DNA from 2 places in the Paenibacillus intestini genome. Region 2 is predicted to be linked to the other one. Evidence: a T-box and tRNA genes for the amino acid it is inferred to sense, from the RefSeq annotation. Region 2 holds a T-box; the other holds one or more tRNA genes.
The links. A T-box is a leader RNA that pairs with one kind of tRNA and senses whether it is charged. The one in region 2 lies ahead of J2T16_RS20815 (valine--tRNA ligase), so its partner is inferred to be a tRNA-Val.
Positions count from the first base shown of each region.

Region 1: it has a tRNA-Val gene. The T-box ahead of J2T16_RS20815 (valine--tRNA ligase) is inferred to sense a tRNA for this amino acid. The anticodon was not compared.

Region 1 is NZ_JAURUN010000003.1:588,144-598,706, forward strand. Features, by position in the region: gene J2T16_RS11865 (manganese catalase family protein) at 1-486, opposite strand, end outside; gene J2T16_RS11870 (hypothetical protein) at 776-1,087, shown strand; gene J2T16_RS11875 (DUF3889 domain-containing protein) at 1,145-1,474, shown strand; gene J2T16_RS11880 (hypothetical protein) at 1,629-1,856, shown strand; gene J2T16_RS11885 (hypothetical protein) at 1,840-2,121, shown strand; gene J2T16_RS11890 (DUF3892 domain-containing protein) at 2,226-2,462, opposite strand; gene J2T16_RS11895 (GNAT family N-acetyltransferase) at 2,618-3,061, opposite strand; gene J2T16_RS11900 (hypothetical protein) at 3,422-3,703, opposite strand; tRNA gene J2T16_RS11905 (tRNA-Val) at 3,851-3,923, shown strand; gene J2T16_RS11910 (M1 family metallopeptidase) at 4,133-6,364, shown strand; gene J2T16_RS11915 (CotH kinase family protein) at 6,548-8,248, shown strand; gene J2T16_RS11920 (organic hydroperoxide resistance protein) at 8,483-8,902, shown strand; gene J2T16_RS11925 (hypothetical protein) at 9,153-9,341, shown strand; gene J2T16_RS11930 (hypothetical protein) at 9,416-9,616, shown strand; gene J2T16_RS11935 (stalk domain-containing protein) at 9,818-10,372, shown strand; gene J2T16_RS11940 (DUF1292 domain-containing protein) at 10,471-10,563, shown strand, end outside.
Region 2 is NZ_JAURUN010000008.1:251,131-261,693, reverse strand. Features, by position in the region: gene J2T16_RS20820 (bifunctional folylpolyglutamate synthase/dihydrofolate synthase) at 1-955, opposite strand, end outside; gene J2T16_RS20815 (valine--tRNA ligase) at 1,044-3,707, opposite strand; T-box leader at 3,767-4,051, opposite strand; gene J2T16_RS20810 (LysM peptidoglycan-binding domain-containing protein) at 4,218-5,780, opposite strand; gene J2T16_RS20805 (RluA family pseudouridine synthase) at 5,974-6,894, opposite strand; gene hemL (glutamate-1-semialdehyde 2,1-aminomutase) at 6,891-8,195, opposite strand; gene hemB (porphobilinogen synthase) at 8,409-9,410, opposite strand; gene cobA (uroporphyrinogen-III C-methyltransferase) at 9,511-10,563, opposite strand, start outside.

The DNA of each region.
Region 1 (10,563 bases), on a different contig from region 2:
TTCGTATACTTTCATCTTGTGCGTACGGGCCCCACATTCGAGGAAGAAATTATGCAGCAAATCCTCTACCAGATTACCACTGTTGAAGACATTGGCACCTGTCCACGGATTGCCCATCGAATCAAAAGGCATCGCGCCTTGTGCACCTGCCAGAAAATGATACGATAGCCTTGCATCCTTGACGGAACCGAGCGGCGTCTGATCAGGTTCTTTATATTCGGTTGATCCTCGGAGACAATGATTGATCCCATGGGATACCAGTTCAACATGTCCCAATTCTTCGGCCGTAATACTCATGACGAGGTCGTAGAAAGGCTTCAGTTTTTCTTTGGAGCGAAAATTAAAGGATTGGTAGAGGTAGTTGTTCAGTGTGGACATTTCTCCAAATTTACCACCAAGTAATTCCTGTATAGCTGCTGCTGCATTGGGATCGGGCTTTTCGACGTTGGGAATTTCAATCAAAATTTCATCCAGACGTTTGAACATGCAGATATAACCTCCTCGAATATGGGGTGAAAATCGACTCGGGCGGACGTTGGATTCAGCTTGGGCAGTCAAAGCCCATTACACGGTCTATGGATTTTTTAAACAGATAAACTATGAAATGGGTCTAAAGGGGCATGGCCAGATTGGTTACAACAATTGAATAAGGTGGTGAAAGGTACACCGTTTGGTATTTCCATTTTCAAGAATATTATTTACAATTAGACAAGTTTTTCAGAGTGTTGCGCTGGTCTTTGGTCATGGATTTTGAAGTAGAAAGGAAGGAATACATATGAGATTTAGATGGATACATATCGTATGTTCAATAGTGAGTTTAATGATGTTAACTTACATAAACAGTTCACATGTGGCGGCAAGCGGTGTGGGGAATGATGTTAAGGTGGATGAACAGACAAGGCAAATGCTTATGGAGAAGTATGGTTTAGAGCCTACAGAAGAGTCCCAGGCAGAGCGGCATTTACTTTCCGGGGATTGGGGGATGAGCTTCAGTAATACTTCCGAGGTAGATCCATTGGTTAAACTGATGCCAGTTGTTCCATTTTGGCTGTTGCCAGCGGTCTGGATTTTGCGAATCTGGGTGTAAAATGTAATCCGAACGGGCACGATATCAGCAAACACATTCTCCCAAGGAGTGAAATGCATGAGAGTGCTTATGATAACGATATTAACGCTTGTTCTAGGTTTCGCAGGCATCTCAACGACCATTTCGGCAGCAAGCAGCAACATTCCGGATTATGCGAAATGGGGCATCATCGCCGTGAAGGAAACCCAAACGAAGTACAATGTCGACATTCTGGATTACAAACATATCGGCCGTTCGTCGCTTAGCGCGAATCAGTCCAGAGAGCAGTTCAAGTTGTGGGTTCGAGCCAAAGACGGCAAGCAATTTGCTGTTTATGTTAATGTGGATTTTAATCCGAATACGCAACAGTTAAAAACAGTGCAATTTTCTGAATCAGATCGTCACTAATATTCGATCTTCACCTGAAGAACCAGACTTCCGTCTTGCCCGGAGTATGTCTGGTTTTTTATTTTCCGAAATTCCTTTTTTTGTTATTGAATAAAGAACTTATGTTCGCATATAATAATGAATACAAACAAATGTTCTTATTGGAGGGATGATCATGCTAGGGAAGTATGTTGGCCAGATGGTGGAGCTTGTGTACATGGATCGTGCGGGACAGATTACGCAACGGCAGATTCGAATTAACAGCATGCGAGGCGGAGTAATTCGGGCATCTGATGGCATGGAAGGGGTACCCCGGACTTTTCTGGAGCAAAATATTCTGGCGTGGCGCCCTGTAACGGATCGGAATCGGAAGGGAGAACTGAAGTATGCTGAACGACTTTGAACGTAAAATACTTCGTATTATTGTCAACTATGCAGGTCAGCAACGTAGAATTCCACGTATGGATGAACTGGAAACCAAGACAGGGCGCAACCCGGTGCACATTCGGGAGTCACTACAGGCGCTTGAACAGAAAGGATATATCTCCTGGCCCCAACCATCTACGGTGGAAAGTATACAGATTTTGCAGGCCTGGGAGCAGGAACCCAAGCCTGTGCGAAAAGCACAGCCTTCTGGCAATGCAGTAAAATATTTTACGGATTACTGATTCATTGAGGGGCGAATAGTACGCCTAGGTGTAACAGACTTCTGCAGAAGTTACAGCAAAAACGCCAATCCGTAAGGATTGGCGCTGTATAATGAATGCATTTATCAGAAATTCGGAAGCTGGTCAAGGTTGTTGGTCGGGTCGCCGTCGGCATCGCCGCGAATATACATTTCTCCATCCTTGCCTTTGAATACATTCACACCAGCGATTGTTCCAGCCTTCACTTCGTTCAGAGCTTGCTGATAATCCAGAATACGGCCTGTCGATGTCTGGAAGGCGGTCAAGTCACCGTCACCATTCTTTTGTACTGCTGTGAACGTTTCGCGTGTTGTCTGATCCATCATGTCACACTCTCCTTCTATGACCAAATGGGAATAGGTTTACCCTGTTAGCCTGTCCGAACTCGCGAGAAGTATGCATTCTTTACAACATTCCACATTTCGAGAATAGCTGTGTAATGTATGTAGTGCCTGTGTTGTGGAGTTGTTCTGTTGGACTACAGGCTTTTTCTCATACGGACATGTAGGATATCGGCATCGTAAAAAGGTTCTTCCGAAATCACTTCATAACCGAGTTTATCGTAAAATTTCTGCGCCTGACACTGGGCATCCAGGAGCGAATAGGTTAATCCAAGCTCACGAGCTAGCTCCTCCATCGCTAACAGCAGCACACGTCCATACCCGAACGAACGGTAGGACTCCAGTACAGCAATTCGCTGCATTTTGGCCGTATCTTTGCTGTAATAGATGAGACGCCCTGTGGCAACAGCCTGACCATCGGTATGAAGCAATACATGATGCACATCAGGACTGATAACATCGTATTCATCTATTTCGAGTTCTTCGGGCACTTGTTGCTCAATGACAAAAACCTGACGGCGAATCCCAAGAGCCTGCTTCAATTCTTCTTCTGTCGTGACATAACTAATTTCTGCTGCCAAATTCGATTCCTTCTTTCTGCCCCATGCGCACAACTTCAGACTGCATTATACAAAAAAATGCTTTTCCTGTATAGTTAACTTTGGTACATATTGGGACTTTGAAGGAGGAAGAGAGTCATGGGAATGGTGGCTATTATGACCATTACATTGCTTATGTCGGCGGGAATGATCGCTTTGTTATATTATGTGACCAAGAAGGCATACTCACGCAAATGGGATGAAGAAGAGTGAGTATATACTTCTGATGAGTACGGTCGGTCAAGGACATGGTTGGTCGGAGATTGAACTGACATTAAATATAAATATATTGATACAGGTGATAAATGTTTCTGGTAAAGGCTCTAGATCTGACTCTGCCATTCAAGGCAATAACTCACTGTTTCCCTGAGGGGAGTATACCTCTTGATTTACGGATTTGGAGTAGACGTCCATCCAGACAGGCAGCGATTCATTTTGTTGATTTGGTTGGTGCAATTGCTGAAATTGTACCGTATGCTCGTCCCGTTCCAGCCTGCAACCAGTCAAGGTACAAGCGAGAAGGAGCAAAATAGCAACATGAGTAGCAGTGAGCTTCCAGTATTTATTAAGTTGTTTATTGTTATGGTGTGGATTAAGCGATTGGTCAGTATTTTTATTCATCATCACTATACATTCTCCTCTTGCAGAATATCGTAAGCTTTCCATTATTGTGCTCCAATATGGATGATTTAAAACCAATTTAATGATTGACAATGAACACGTTTACTTGGTATGATACTGTTACTTCATTGAACGAAACCTAATATACATGATCTGTTAGCTCAGCTGGGAGAGCACTATCTTGACAGGGTAGGGGTCAGTGGTTCGAGCCCACTACAGATCATACGCGAGGAGCCTTACGTTGTAAGGCTTCTTTTCTTTTTTCTGAACGGAAATGGATGGTTAAATGGGCTTTTGGGGGAGAATTGGGGGCGAAAATGTGGACATGTTCTATACTTTTTTAAACAAAATTTAAACCAAACCTAAATTCAACGTAAGATTGATCTCTTATTGTTGTAGTAAGCAAACAACATACAACAGAGGAGAGAGAAAATGCACGCTTCCAAAACCCAATCTACTAACAAAAACGTGATGAAAAAGGCCATATTAAGCACATTGGTACTGGCGCTCACAACATCCTCATTTATCCACACTACGTATGCCACCTCTTCGAAGGGGGAGAGCTCGGCTGCGAGTTCTGAGACAACGCAGAAAGCGTTCCAGATGCAACAAGCTTTTCGCATGCGCTCACAACAAGCCATGTCTCAAGATCAATCCCCGATTCAGTACCAGATCACAGCACGTCTGGACGAAAAAGACATGACAATACAGGGTAGCCAGACCGTGACCTACCTGAATACGAGCAAAGATACCCTTCAAGACTTGGTCATGCATACTTATGCAGATGCCAATCGATCCAAAGCAACACAAACGATTATGTATACAGACCAGAATGAGCAAATAGCCAAAGAACACCCGGAGAAGAAAGCATCAGATTTCTTGGGCGGAATGGATATTGTGAAAGTGACGCAACAAGAGGAAAAGCTTCTTTTTGATAACAACAATCAGGCATTACGTGTACAATTGAAGGCACCTTTGGAACCGGGTCAGTCTATTACCTTCCAAGTGGATTATCGGCTCGACATTCCTTATGGCATGCAACGACTATCGTATTACAAGGATCAGGTCAACGGAGCACATTGGTTTCCTGTGATGTCTGTGTATGACGAGACTACACATCAATGGAATAAGACACCGTACAGCACTTCATTCGAGAGTGATTACTATACCTCATCCGATTTCGATGTTGAGTTCAATGTGCCTGAGTCATATCAGGTGGTCATGCCGGGAGATATCACTTCCAAAAACAGTGCTGAACAAGGACGGAAAGTGGTTACAGCGCGCGCAGCGAACACCAGAGAATTTGCTTTTTTTGCTGGCGCCAACTTAAAGGTAGAACGTGAGACGCGTAATGGTCTAACCGTGGAATATTTTTATTCGGGTGATGATCCTGCCAAAAAAGCTGCGGTGGACAAATACATTGATTATGCATTTAAAGTCATAGCGTTCTACAGTGAGAAATATGGTAAATATCCATATCCCGAATTTCGTGTCATCGAGACTTATGTGGATGGCTTTGGCGTGGAGTATTCAAGATTAATACAGATGCCGCAGCGTCCTGCGGGGTTATCACCTGAAGAGGATACCACGTTTATACATGAGATTGCACATCAGTGGTTCCATGCTTTAATCGGGAACAATTCAGAAACGGAATCCTTTTTGGATGAAGGTTTTGCCGAGTTCTCCACGGTGTATTTTTTAGAAAAGCAGGGCAATAAGCTGGGAGGGTTCAGATCGATTCAGCTCGATCCGTCACCTATTGATCTACCCATTGCTTCTACGAATGAACAAGTAGGAGACATGGCTAATTATGTATTTTACCAAAAGGGACGTCAGGCCATTTATCAATTATATCGCTCTGTTGGTGAACAAAAATTTGATGCGTTCATGAAGGAGTATTTTAATCGCTTTGTTTATCAAAACGCTACAATCGATGGATTACTTGGTACTATTGAGGATGTTCTTGGTAAAGAACAGCGTCAGGACATGGAAAAAGCTTTAATGGAGCCAGGATTTGAGCTTAAGCAGGAATATCAAATGTCGGAGAAGGAACTTGCAGCATATATGCATGATGCCTATCAGCCGCAGTATGAAGCAGTGGTGAATAACATTCCAAATCTGCCTTACGAAGTGATGATTCGTTTAATGGAAAAGTCCTTTCGAGGGGAGCCATTAACCATTGTACTTGGAGATCAGGTGAGCAAAGAAGCAGCAAAACAACAGGAACAAGCGACCAGCAAGTTAACTCAGATTTTTGATGTATTTGGCATGAAGTACGATGTAGTTCGGGATCGAAAACAGTTGAAGCAGAAGCTGAAACGTGAGATTGGCAGCAGTAACCTCATTCTTGTTGGTGATGCAAAGTCGAATGGTATGGTTCAAGCTTTGAAAAACAACATTAATGTTCGGGCAAAGGGTATCGGTTTGGACTGGAAAGAGGCCATGAACGCATCTGGACACTCCGGAGCATATGTTATTAAACATCCATACAATCAAAATCGTCTTATGATTCATTACTATTGGAATGGCGACCATCTCAGTACCAAGGCATCAGCGTCCTTTATGGAGAAGATTCTGGAATCTCTAACGCTCTCTAATGACATTTACCAATCCTATGAGCTGGATGGCAACGGTAAATTGAAAGACAGCAAAAAAGTCGAATGATGCATTTAGCCACCATAAAGTAGAAGCATAAAAAGAAATGTTTATAGAGAGTCGCCTAGAAGGTGGCTCTTTTTGCTTGTTCAGTTCCATTTAAGGTTTCTCTTTTAAACTTCTCTGTAGCAGGAATATAAAAGAGAACTAAAGGTGGGAAATGATATGATAAATAACAAATGGCGAAATCTTATGACAACTACAGTGATTGCTTCGATGTTATTAGCGGCTTGTAGCAATGAGAGTGGAGCTCTGCAAACAACAACGACTACGACTACAACTACAGAGAACCAATCCACACAAGATCAGACAAAAACGGTGGATTACGCACAAAACTTTAATAAAACGGAAGTGATGTCTTTCTCCATTGATGTAGATGAGGATGCCTGGCAGGAAATGCTGAACACGGCAACAGAGGAAAACTATATCAAGGCCAATGTAACGATCAATGGAACAACCATAGAAAATGTAGGTATACGAGCCAAAGGAAACTCCAGTTTGAGGCAAGTGGCACAGGACGATTCAACCGATCGGTATAGTTTCAAAATCAAGTTTGACAAATACGTCAAAGGTCAGACCTGGAATGGTCTTGATAAAATGGTCGTGAATAATATGATTTCCGACGCCAGTTATATGAAAGAGTATCTCAGCTATGACATCATGAGTTATATCGGAGTTGATGCACCGCTGTTTTCTTTTGCCAACATTAACGTAAACGGAAAGGCGTGGGGCTTATATTTGGCTGTTGAAGACATAGACAGCGGATATCTGGCACGTGCGAAGAATGGTGAAGGAGAGATCTACAAACCCAATAACGATGGTAATATGGGAGCGGGCGGAATGGGAAACCCAATGGGAATGGGTAACCCGCCAACAGAAGGGGATGCTGGAGGGATGGGAGACCGTCAGCCTCCTGAAGGCATGGAGCCACCAAGCGATCAAGGTGGAGGAACAGGCGATGCCAAATCTCAGACTGCCAACACTCGCGAAGAGGGTGGTCGGGGGTTCGGCAGAGGCGGTGGAATGAATGGTGGCACGAACGGCGTATCCTTAGTGTACACGGATGATAAAGTGTCCAGTTATTCTGGCATTTTTGATAATGCAAGGACCAAAACGACGGAAGAAGATGAACAACGTGTGATTGAAGCACTCAAAAACTTGAATGCGGGCACCGATCTTGAGAAATATGTAGATGTGGATGCTGTGCTCAAATATTTTGCAGCTCATAATGTGGTGGTTAACATGGATAGTTACACATCCAATATGGGGCATAACTATTATTTATATGAGAATAACGGCAAGATCAGTATGTTGCCTTGGGACTACAATATGGCTTTTGGTGGATTCCAGGCAGGTTCCGCATCCGATGTGGTCAATCTTGCCATTGATACACCGTTATCGGGCGTAACGATGGAAGAACGGCCGATTCTAAGCAAGTTGCTGGAGGTTCCTGAGTACAAAGCGAAGTATCATGAATACTTGCAACAAATCGTGGACGGTTATTTTGCCAACGGAAAATTTGAGCAAACGGTAGAGACGTTAAACAATCTGATTACGAATTACGTAAAAAATGATGCGACTGCGTTCGTGACATATGACAAGTATAAAGAAGCTGTTGCTGAATTGACTAAATTAGGAACACTGCGTGCCGAGAGCGTTCAAGGACAGCTTGATGGAACGATTCCTTCCACTACGGAAGGGCAAAAAGCGAGTGCGGATAAACGGATTGATGCATCTTCCGTTGACCTAAACAAATTGGGAGATGGTCTCAAAGGAAACGGCATGAGGGGTGGATTCGGAGGCCCAGGGTTCAATCGTAATTCCGGAAATCAAAATCAACAGAGTGAAAAAACGGAGCAATCTGAAACATCAAAATCGGATACATCCCAATAAACTCAGATGTCATTCCGTTTTCCATTGCTAGGTATTTGAGATTACACGAATGTTTGTGCTTTGGTTTTGCCTTAAAACAATATAGAGAGCTACCTTACAAGGTCGCTCTTTTTTTATTTAAAAAACTATTTACAAAGCAAATTAAATTGTGTACAATCAATTTGTAAACAAGTTAAAAGAAAACATGTTCAAAACATATAACAAAAACTTAAATCGGAAGAGGAGAATTTTAATATGAAAACTCTATATGAAACGACAGTTATTAATACAGGTGGACGCCAAGGGATCGTACAATCCCCGGATAACGTATTTATGATGGATGTAGCTACACCCCCTGAACTTGGAGGTCAAGTCACAACAGCGACTAACCCGGAGCAATTGTTCGCAGCAGGATACAGTGCATGTTTTAACTCTGCGTTGGAATTTCAATTGAAAAAGCACAATGTAACGATTGAACGCAGCACAGTATCTGCAACCGTTGCCTTGGTAGCGGACCCGGCAGATGGTGGTGTAAAGCTGGATGTGGAGCTTGAAGTAAAAATTCTCGGTCTGGATGAAGAAACGGCTCAAAAATTTGTGAAACTTGCTCATGAATATTGCCCTTATTCCAAAGCGATCAAAGGTAATGTTAACGTTAAAGTAGAGCAGGCGTAAGCAGACAAGTTTCGTAACGTTTCCTTTAGAATAAAATAAATGCAATAGACAAAAACCTCCGAAGACTCGGAGGTTTTTTTGCCTTAAACTTGCTTCACGTTGAATTAAAGCCTCGCTCTATAATTCAATAAATGTAATAATGTTGAAACTTTGGATGAATATCGCCGTAAATATTCATAAAAGTGCAAACTTATCGAACTAATTCAAATCCTGTAAATGAATTGAGATCACCGAAAGAGAGGTACATGATATGGATTTTAGAGATTTTAACAAGCCGCCAGACTTATCCGAATCACACACACATCAGCAGCGTCATGAGGAGAAATCACAGCAACTCATCTCTGGTGGAGGAAGAAGTATTTGGTGGGAGATCAGCAATTGGCTGATTCTCGGTGGTATTTTGTTCGTTATCTTTTTAGTATTTAAATACGTTTTCTAAGGAAGGCACACAATTGGGCGTTTCCCCATATGATGCACTATTCATTCAGCATTATGGGAAATGGGGAATCCGTGATGGCAAAGGCAAAAGGAAAGAAAGCTCCCGCGTTAAAAAGTGACAAGATGCGTGTATCCATGAAGCTGGTCACATCCGATGTATGTGAACGCTGCAAGACACCTTGCTTGCGCGGGACGGAATATGCTGCACGTATGAGAGAAGGCGGGGCGGTTGGCAAAGGGGTTCCCTGTATCCTCACTCGCCACGTATCTTCATGATACTTCGTCTAATGACGTAGATATAATATGCGACGCCATAGGTTATCCTAAAAAAAGGATAGCCTTTTTTTGTGTTTACCAGAGCGTGGTAAATATTTTGGATAAAAAATGAAAAATGATGAAAAACAGCGCAACTTTGTGGAGCCGTTCGCAGTATAAATCTACAAACAAGCTAACAGCAAGGGAGGGTATATTGACGGGATGAAATGGAAAAGAGTGCTGCTGTGTGTCATGGTATTCTCCTTGCTGGGCGGGTCTTTATTATTTGCGGACTCTGTGAACGAGAAGATTCGTGTGCTCATTAACGGCAAGGAAGCGTCTGACGGTGGTTATTTGATTGATGGGACGACTTATGTACCTGTTAGAGAGGCTGGAGGCATTACTCGGTGGGACAATAGTAACAAGCGAGTAACGGTGATCAAGCCGAACGTACATATTTTTCTGTTCAAGGGAGACACTGTGTTTGGGAACGTCAATGTGGGCAAATTAAAATTTAATGTGTTCTCACAGGTGGATAGTCTCACAACCGATGTGGCTGCCGTGAAAGTTACAATAACGGACCCGAGCGGTCAGGTTAAGGATATTCAGGCACAAGATCTCGCTACGCAGAAGGACAATTTCTGGTTCCGAACGTATGATTTCACTTATGATTTTAGTCGTGCTGGCAAATATCAAGTCGGTTTTCATATTAAAGAAAATGCAAATAGCAACTATGTTCTGGTCGCCGAAAAAATCATTACAGCCTTGAATGATTAAAGGCGAATAGACGCTATCCTTCTAAATTGACCTAGCTCTGTGAACATGTTACGATATGCAAGGTTACACATTTTCTATTAATGAAGCGAGGTATTACAATGAGCGATCACAAACACGAGCATGGAGATAATTGCGGTTGCGGTCACGACCACGATCATGAACACGAAGAGATCCTTCTCACATTGACTGAT
Region 2 (10,563 bases):
TGTCACTGACTTTCTCAAATCTTCCCGCCCAGAAGGCATTCTCAAAACCAAGTTTAATATCGTCTTCATCCAGCATAAATGCCATATATTGTCTTAGTAATTCAAGAGACATTAATGCAGCAACAGCATTATCACATTGATATACACCTTGCATACGAATGTGAATATTCAGATCACGGAATGGACCGGAGAACTGAAGCGTTTGTCCATCCTTGCTACTTTCAAGCCTTTGGTATGAAAATTGGTCCCCAGCCAAGTACACCGTTGATCGCAATCGCTTCGCTCTCTCCTGAATGACCTTTACGGCTTCAGGTTGTACGGCACAGGTTACAACGGGTACACCCGGCTTAATGATGCCCGCCTTTTCATGTGCAATCTGCTCAACGGTATCTCCAAGGATATCCGTATGATCCATACCGATATTGGTGATGACGGACACAACGGGAGTAACAATATTCGTTACGTCCATCCTTCCCCCAAGCCCAGTCTCCCATACTACAATATCGGGGTAACACTCTTCCGCGTAATATAGCAGTGCCAGTGCCGTCGATACTTCAAACATCGTCGGTGATCCGAGCGGTGTTGACGCCATTTCTTTTACGAGAGGAAGCAAACGATTCGACAGCTTTAACAATGTCTCTTCTGGGATGTCTTCACCGTTATATTGAAAACGGTTTGTAAACTTGGTGATATAAGGTGATGTAAACGTTCCAACGTCATATCCCGCTTGAAGCAGTACTGACGTCAAAAAAGCGCAAGTCGAACCTTTACCGTTCGTTCCCGCGACATGAATGAATTTGAGCCGTTGGTGCGGATTGCCAAGCTGTGACATCAGGCTTTCAATACGTTCAAGCCCAGGCCTGATACCAAAAGGAATAAGGCCATTGATCCAATCCACGGCCTCATCATACGTCTGTAAAGGAGTAGCTTTATCTGTCCCGTTTAATTCCGTCATCTGATTCACCTTCAGTTCCCTGTTTGATTGAAGATTGAAAAAAGCAGCCGGATGGCGCCAAAAGCGTTCCATCCGACTCTTTTTGATATTAACCTTTGAGCTCTTTGATTCGTGCGATGACTTTATCCCGTTTATCCGAATAATCCGCTTGTTTAGCGCGTTCTTCCTCGATAACTTTAGCAGGAGCCTTCGCTACGAATCCCTCATTCGCCAGTTTTTTCTCTACACGGAGTACTTCACCTTCAAGGTTCTGAAGTTCTTTCTCCAGACGAGCTACTTCCTGCTCAATATCAATCAGACCTGCGAGCGGCAAGTACAATTCCGCTCCCGTGATGATCGCTGTCATGGCTTTGTCTGGTGAACTCAGATCCAATCCGCTCTCGAATTCGGATGTATTACAGAAGCGTTTGATGTAATGACTGTTGCGTTCGATAATACTAGATGCTTCTTCACTGTTCGCTTTGACCATTAATTCGATCTTTTTGCTCATCGGCACATTCACTTCGGCACGGATGTTCCGAACAGCGCGAATGGTATCCATCAGCAAGTTCATCTCCGCAACAGCTCCCGGATTCTCCAGCGCAGGGTCGTATACTGGCCAGGAAGCAAGTGTAATGGTCTCTCCCTCATGAGGAAGATGTTGCCAGATCTCTTCCGAGATGTATGGCATGAACGGATGAATCAGGCGCATGGTCTGATCCAGCACGTAGGCCAGCACCGATTGTGTTTTCTTTTTCGCAACCGGATCTTCTCCGTAGAATGACAGCTTGGCGAATTCGATGTACCAGTCACACAGATCATCCCAGATAAAGTTGTACAATACACGCCCTGTTTCCCCAAACTCATACGCATCGATTAGACGCGTAATATCTCGGGAAGTTTCGTTGAGGCGATGCAAAATCCAATAATCCGCTGTTCCAAGCTCACCGCTGATGTCACGATCTTCATAAGTGAAACCTTCCAGATTCATCAACGCAAAGCGGGAAGCATTCCAGATTTTGTTGGCGAAGTTACGAGCCTGCTCGACCCGCTCCCAGCGGAAACGCAAATCCTGTCCCGGAGTACTGCTGGTCGAGATCATGTAACGCATCGCATCTGCACCGTACTTCTCGATAACATCCAGCGGGTCTACACCGTTCCCAAGAGACTTGGACATCTTACGTCCATCAGCGTCACGTACAAGACCGTGCATCAGTACATCCTTGAACGGAATTTCATCCGTAAATTCCAGGGCAGTGAAGATCATACGCGCCACCCAGAAATAAATGATGTCATAACCTGTAACGAGTACATTTGTTGGATAATAACGCTTCAGATCATCTGTATTTTCAGGCCAGCCCAATGTAGAGAACGGCCATAGTGCCGAGCTAAACCACGTATCCAGAACGTCCTCATCCTGTTTCAGCTTGCGCCCTGCATATTCAGGCAATGTTGTTGGATCTTCTGCGGATACAATCACTTCACCTGTTTCTTCGTCGTACCAAGCAGGAATACGATGTCCCCACCACAGTTGACGGGAAATACACCAGTCACGAACGTTTTCAATCCAGTTCAGATACGTTTTCTCAAAACGATCCGGAACAAAGTTAACCCCTTCGCCGCTTTGCTGCTTTTTGATTGCTCTCTCCGCGAGTGGTTTCATCTCTACGAACCATTGTGTGGACAAGTAAGGCTCCACTACTGCTCCGGTGCGCTCACTGTGTCCAACCTGGTGCATATGATCTTCAATATTAATCAGGACACCTTGTTCTTTCAGATCAGCCACGATCTGTTTGCGGCATTCGCTACGATCCAGCCCCTGATATTTGCCAGCTTCCGCATTCATTGTTCCACTTTCATCCATAACGGTAATTTGAGGCAAGTCATGACGTAAACCTACTTCAAAGTCATTCGGATCATGCGCAGGTGTGATTTTCACTGCACCGCTACCGAACTCTTTGTCTACGTAGTCATCCGCAATGACTGGAATCTCACGACCGATGATAGGCAATACGAGTGTTTTACCGATCATGTCTGCATAACGTTCATCTTTAGGATGAACGGCAACAGCAGAATCACCCAGCATCGTTTCCGGACGTGTCGTTGCCACAGTAATGTGACCACTCCCGTCTTTGAGCGGATAACGCAGATGATAGAGATGACCCTGAACTTCCTTATATTCAACCTCAATATCCGAGAGCGCAGTACGATTCACCGGATCCCAGTTAATGATACGTTTACCGCGATAAATAAGTCCTTTCTCATATAACTGCACAAATACTTTACGCACCGCTTTGGATAGACCTTCATCCAGCGTAAAACGTTCACGGGAGTAGTCGAGAGACAGACCCATTTTGCCCCATTGCTGACGAATGGTTGTAGCGTACTGGTCTTTCCAATCCCAGACTTTCTCCAGAAACTTCTCACGTCCCAGATCATAACGCGTTAATCCATCTTCACGCAGCTTCTGTTCCACTTTCGTCTGGGTCGCAATCCCTGCGTGGTCAGAACCCGGTAGCCAAAGTGCGTCATATCCCTGCATCCGTTTTGTACGAATAAGGATATCCTGTAGGGTAAAGTCAAGTGCATGACCGATGTGAAGCATCCCCGTTACGTTCGGAGGTGGAATTACAATGGTATATGGCTCGGCATCCTTGCGTTTACCCGCTTGGAAATACCCGCGCTCCGTCCAGGTGGAGTACCATTTATCTTCTGCCGCCTTCGGGTCGTAAGTCGTCGGCATTTCAGTTGTTGCTTTTTTTTGTTCAGACATGTTTCATTCCTCCGTTACGTCATCTTCATCGCTAAAAAAACAAAAAAACCTTTCATCCATCAAAGGACGAAAGGTTAGCTTTCGCGGTACCACCTTTGTTTCACGCTGATAACAGAGATCATGGTTCATGCTCTCAATCGGACGGCGTGACACTTCAAGCAGATAACGGCTGCGACCGGCCTATCCTACCTCCGAGGTTAATGAATGTATTACATCCACCTCCAGTACTCAAACAGGCAACTCCCGGGCGACTTCGATCAGTTGGTTCCTGCGGAATCTCACAGCGCATCGATCCCACTCTCTGAAAGGTCATACTGTCTACTACTCCCGATCCACGTCATTATTCAAAAAATCCTAAACACATCATACCTTGCTCGTGCGTGATAGTCAACCTGACAACAGCGGAACGAGGTTATTAGACAACCAAAATGTTCAAAAACAGGTACAACCCGCAATTCCTATGAGGAATTACGGGCTGTTTTATAGGATACGGTATCCTGAACCCAGTGACTAAGGAATATATAGAATCTGTCCTTCTTCAACAACCTGTTCAGTTAATCGATTATATAACTGAAGCTCCCTGGTGCTAAGCTGATATCTGTCTGCAATGGCATCGAGTGTTTCTTCGCGCTGTACGATGCACAGCTTGACTTTGCGGAATGGCGTCTGATCCACAATCGTACCCAGGAACAGATTTTTCCATTCTACATCTTCTGCCTGACGATCCTCTTCCGAAACAACTCCATCTGAAACCTCCTCACTGCGTTCACCCTCAACTTCACGGACGGCCCGGCCGGATGATAACAGAGAAGAAATGCCCACGCCTTCTTCTTCTCTTCGTGACGATTCTTTCTTGCTACCAAAAGCAACCTTAAGCTCTGGCTTGTCTTCCGCCTCAGCTATTGCCTCAGGGAGGAATTCCTCATTCTGTAACAGCGAGGCTTCCTCTGCCACTTCCAGTGAAGGCCGATCTTCTTCGGGCTGAGCCGGTTCAGATCCAGCAAATACATCTTGCCAGTTCTCGGTCTGCGGCTGTGCCACAGCATTCGAAATGAACTGCTCTTCTTGCGAACCACTTGACCGCGCTTCTTCAAAGTGCCATACCTCAGGCGTGGTCTCTTCAAGAGGTTTCCAAGCTGCTTCAGAACGCGCCTGCTCAGAAGCCTCTGAACTCCATAATCCTGAATTTTCGGATACACTATTTACCGAAGGTTCAGACCATGCTGAGGCTTCATCTTCTATCGGAAGCAATGGCTCCGCTTCAGGATAAGAAGCTAGTCTGTCAGCCGTTTCAGCCATGAATGACGAGATTGGAGAAGGGACTTCATGCATTTCATGTGATGCCTGTGATGGTACAATCCCCTCATCTGAATCAGGCAATCTATTTTCATCCGATTCATCCGTTGAAGCAACATCAGATGGTAGTGGCTCGGCAGATGACTGGTTCCAGTAGGCTTGCGATAGTTCTTCATACCCTGATTGCTGTTCACTTCTTGGCGACAAATCAGCAGATTCCGGAGAACCATATGCAACAAGCTCAGCCGCATTCGCCAGCTCTTGCTCTTCGTTACGCAACCCGGCTTGTTCCGACAGCTCCAACAGCTCGGACTGCTCTGTCTGACTCAATTCGTTCTCTCTGCTGTCAGGCTGAGCCTCGGGGGAATGAACAACCGTGAATTCATCTGCCGACCACACTTGTGGCTCCTCGACCGGGAAACCTTCAATCCCTCGCAGGGACAGTACACCTGTAATGTTCAGACTTCGACTGGATAACAGGTCTACATCAAAATTTTCAATCTCGATTGAAATATCATCAATGGATCTAACCCGGTTCAATGGCACGGTAATTTCGACTGGAATAAAATGCTTTAATTCCTCCGAATCCTCGCTCTCCCCCCGGTATGTTCCTGTAAGTAGCAGATGCCCCCTCAAGGTGGCATGGTCGTCCTGTCCAATCACCTGAATACGCGGATAGAGTTCAATTTCCTCCAATTCCTCAATGGCAGGCACTCCCTCAGACAAATGAACGCGCTCATAAATATCGAACCGCAAACCGTATGGTTGATTCAACAAAGGTGGCGTCCTCCTTTCGGCATATGTTCACCATGATCCTTCTCATGGGACTGATCCATGGTCCAATCCTTCGTTACCCATCTATATGCCTGAACTAGGGTGGGCATGCCACCTTTGTTAAAAAAGCCCGTTCTGTTTGATACACTTTTTAAACACCTTAGAAAGCCAAAAACAAAAAAACAGACCCAGTAAATCAGGTCTGTCCTTCTACGCTATGACTCTCCCTCGCTGCCAATTGTTCAAAATCCGCTGGCCAGGGGTCTTGTACTTCAATTAAGGCTCCGGTTAATGGATGGTTAAAGCTCAGCACTTCGCCATGCAATGCCTGCCTGCCTATGATGTCCGAACGCCCCCCGTACAGTTTGTCACCGACAAGAGGGTAGCCAGCATAGCTGAGATGCACGCGAATCTGGTGTGTACGCCCTGTTTCCAGCTTCAGACGTACCAGCGTTGCCCTCTCCCATACATGCACGATGTCCACATGAGTAATTGCATCCTGGCCTCCTTCGGAGACACGTCTGCGTTGCTTGTGGTGCCTGTCCTTACCAATCGGCGCATCAATCTTGCGGAGATCACTGGGTACTTGTCCGCCTGTGATAGCAACATACTGACGATCAATTGCTTTGAGACGCATCGCTTCATCCAGTTTCGCGAGCGCAAAAGCATTTTTGGCATATAAAACAGGACCGGTCGTATCTTCATCCAGACGATGAACATGACGTACACTGGTCTCGATCCCATTGATCTCATAATACGAAGCTACCGCATGATCCAGCGTAACGACCTGTTCTTCACGACTTCCATCCGGATGAAGCTTCATACCGGCCGGTTTGTGCACGACGAGACAGAAATCATCCTCATACAATACATCCAGATCAGCCCAGCGTGTCTCCACACCCAGCGGTTGCACAGCAAAAAGGGCCAGCCGAAGCCGGTCCCCTGCTAGCTGTACTCCCTGGGTTGCCTTGAGCTGACGCAGCAACTTCTCCGGGAACTTGAGTTCAGACAGGAGCCACTGTTCAGCAGCAGCTTGTCTGTCCTCTTTTCCAGTCACCGCCTTGCCTGGCATCAGCTCAAGCCATTGACCGCGACGTTTCCAGCTTTTTATACTCATAGCGACTGCAAAGCCTTACGGTTGGCCTCAATGGTATCCTCGATATCCTGCTCCGTATGCACACCGGACACAAACATCCCTTCATACTGGGACGGCGCCACGCTAACGCCTTGATCAATCATCGCTGCAAAATAACGGCGGAACTGATCCAGGTTGCTTTCTTTGGCAATATCATAATTCGTTACCGGTACAGCACTGAAGAATGGGCACACCATTGAACCGACACGGTTAATTGTTACCGCCACACCTGCTTCTGCTGCATTTTTCTCGAATCCAGCCTGCAAACGTGCAGACAACATCTCCAAACGATCATAAACTTCCGGTGTCAAAAGTTTCAGCGTCGTATAACCTGCAGCCATAGCCAGCGGATTACCACTTAGTGTACCCGCCTGATAGATTGGGCCTGTCGGCGCAATCTGTTCCATCAGATCTCGGCGACCGCCATATGCTCCTACAGGAAGACCGCCGCCGATAACTTTACCCAGACACGTTAAATCCGGTGTAACGCCAAAACGACCTTGTGCACAGTGAAGTCCTACACGGAAACCCGTCATCACCTCATCAAAGATGAGCAGGCTTCCATACTCCGTAGTCACACTACGCAATCCTTCCAGAAAACCGGCAGCTGGAGGTACGACACCCATATTGCCAGCAACTGGCTCCACGATTACACCCGCAATTTCTTCTCCGTATCGTTCAAAGGCAAGACGCACGGACTGCAGATCATTGTAAGGAACCGTGATTGTATTCACGGCCACACCTTCGGGCACTCCAGGACTGTCCGGCAATCCCAGGGTGGCTACCCCTGATCCAGCTTTGATCAGCAAACTGTCGGCATGGCCATGGTAGGAACCTTCAAATTTCAAAATTTTACTACGTCCCGTTGACCCGCGCGCCAATCGAATGGCACTCATCGTTGCTTCCGTACCGGAATTCACCATGCGCACGATATCGATGGAAGGCACACGCTCGCACACCAGCTTTGCCATCTCTGTCTCAAGCAGGGTTGGTGCACCGAAACTTGTGCCCTTAAGAGCTGTCTCCCGGAGTGCTTCCACAACTTCAGGATGAGCATGTCCCATAATCAGCGGGCCCCATGAACCTACGTAATCAATGAACACATTGCCATCAATATCGTAGATTTTGGAGCCCTCACCGCGTTCGACATAGATCGGTGTGAGTCCGACAGATTTGAATGCCCGAACCGGACTATTCACTCCTCCAGGTATGTACTGCTTGGCTTCCTCAAATGCGCTGCGTGAGCGCTCATCATTGCGACGATTGCCTTGTTGTGCAGTCAATGAACATCCTCCTTATTGTAAAGGCCTCGCTTGCAGAGAGACTGATGCATTTAATGACTAGATAAGTTGAACTCAAGCTGCCCTCTCCGTTTCAGTGTAAATGATCTGTTCAACTTACATAGTCTGCCGCACCACTCTCTAAAAAAGCAAGGTCTATAGGTTTTATTGGCATAGATAAAGAACATATATGGTTACTCGTTGGTAGTCATTGGTTTACTTTTCAGCCAGCCATCTTGATGCATCTTTGGCGTAATACGTAATAATCATATCTGCCCCGGCACGTTTCATGCTGAGCAAGATTTCCATGGCCACCTTTTTCTCATCAATCCATCCTTGAATTGCGGCCGCCTTCACCATTGCATACTCCCCGCTTACATTATAAGCAACGAGCGGAAGATCAAACTGATCCTTGATGGTACGCATAATATCGAGATAGGAAAGTGATGGTTTCACCATCAGCATGTCCGCTCCCTCCAGCACATCCGTTTCCGCTTCGCGCAACGCTTCTCGAGCATTCGCCGGGTCCATCTGATAGGATTTCCGGTCTCCGAATTGCGGTGTGGAATCTGCTGCTTCACGGAACGGGCCATAAAATGCTGAAGCGTATTTGACGGAATAAGACATAATCGGAATATGATTAAATCCATTCTCATCCAGCCCTGCACGAATAGCCTGTACAAATCCATCCATCATATTAGACGGTGCGATAATATCTGCGCCTGCCTTCGCTTGCGATACGGCCGTTTTCACCAGCAGTTCCAAGGACTCGTCATTCAGAACATCGCCGCAGATATGTCCATCAATCTCCGTAGTGTGCACCATTCCGCAGTGACCATGATCGGTGAATTCACATAGACAAGTGTCTGCAATCACCAGCAATTCGGGGTACCAGGATTTGATCAATCTCGTCGCTTCCTGCACAATGCCATCCTCTGCAAAACCGGATGAACCTACACTGTCTTTTGTTTCCGGAATCCCGAACAGCAGTACAGCCGGAATGCCAAGCTCTGCGATTTCCGTGACTTCTTCCTGCAGACGGTCCAGCGAGAAACGGAATACACCCGGCATCGATTTAATCTCGGACTTTACATTTTCACCGTATGTGACATAGATCGGTTGAATAAAATCATCCACAGTCAAGTGTGTCTCTCTTACCATGTTGCGAATACCTGCCGATTGACGTAAACGGCGATGACGTACGATTGGAAAACCCATCTATCTTTTACCTCCTAGAATTTCATTTTGTAAAAAGGGAAGCGCGCTGGTTCTTCTCGAATTCAGCACGCTTCATATGTTCAGCCGAAGCTAGTCCAACTTAATTGTTGACAATACCGACACTGCCAGCACGTTTCCACTCACACAAAACATCGATCAAGCTAGTCATTGTCGCTTCTTTCGCCATAAGAGTAACCTCCAGTCCGGCAGCCTCCGCAGTCTTCGCGGTAACCGGACCAATACAAGCAACCTCTACTCCCTTCAGCAACGGCAACGGATCTTCCACACCCATTCGTTTCAGCATCTTCATGAAGTTTTTCACGGTGGATGAGCTTGTAAAGGTCACTGCATGAATACCGCCCTCTTCAAGAAGCTTAAGTAATTCATCATCATCCTCACCTGCAAGAATGGTGTCATAGATGATCGCCTCGGTAACGTGCAGTCCGCGTGCTGACAATTGCTCCGGCAACCACGACCGTGCGAGATCACCGTGTGGAATCAGCACGTTCTGGCCTGCCTTCAACTCACTTTCAAATGCTTCAAGCATGCCTTCCGCCTGAAAAGGCCCTTTGACAACTTCGGGTGCAATACCGTGCTTGCGCAGTGCTTCTGCCGTAGATGGTCCTACTGCTGCAATTCTCGCCTGATGAAGCGAGCGAATGTCCTTACCTTCGTTTTCCAGATGACGGAAGAAAAACTCCACGCCATTGACACTTGTGAAAAAGACCCAATCAAACGTATTTAACGCATGCAGCGCATCTTTGACACTTTGTTTGGAGGATTCACTAGACGGCATAACCGTCTCAATGACTGGGAACTCATAGGGTTCACCACCGAGTTCTTCAATGCGATTCACCAGTTCACTCGCCTGACTGCGAGCACGGGTAACCAGAATTCGTTTGCCAAACAGCGGCAGCACCTCTGCCCATTTCAATTGCTCCCGCTGGTTGACCACATCTCCAACAACGATGACAGCTGGTGGCTGAAAATTCGCCGCAATGACTTTGGCTTCGATATTTTCCAGCGTTCCCGTGATGGTATCCTGTTCCGCCCGAGTTCCCCAACGTACAAGCGCCACAGGTGTGCTGGCCGGACGGCCATGACGAATGAGCTGTTCGCTAATATAGCCGATCTTGGCAACCCCCATCATAAA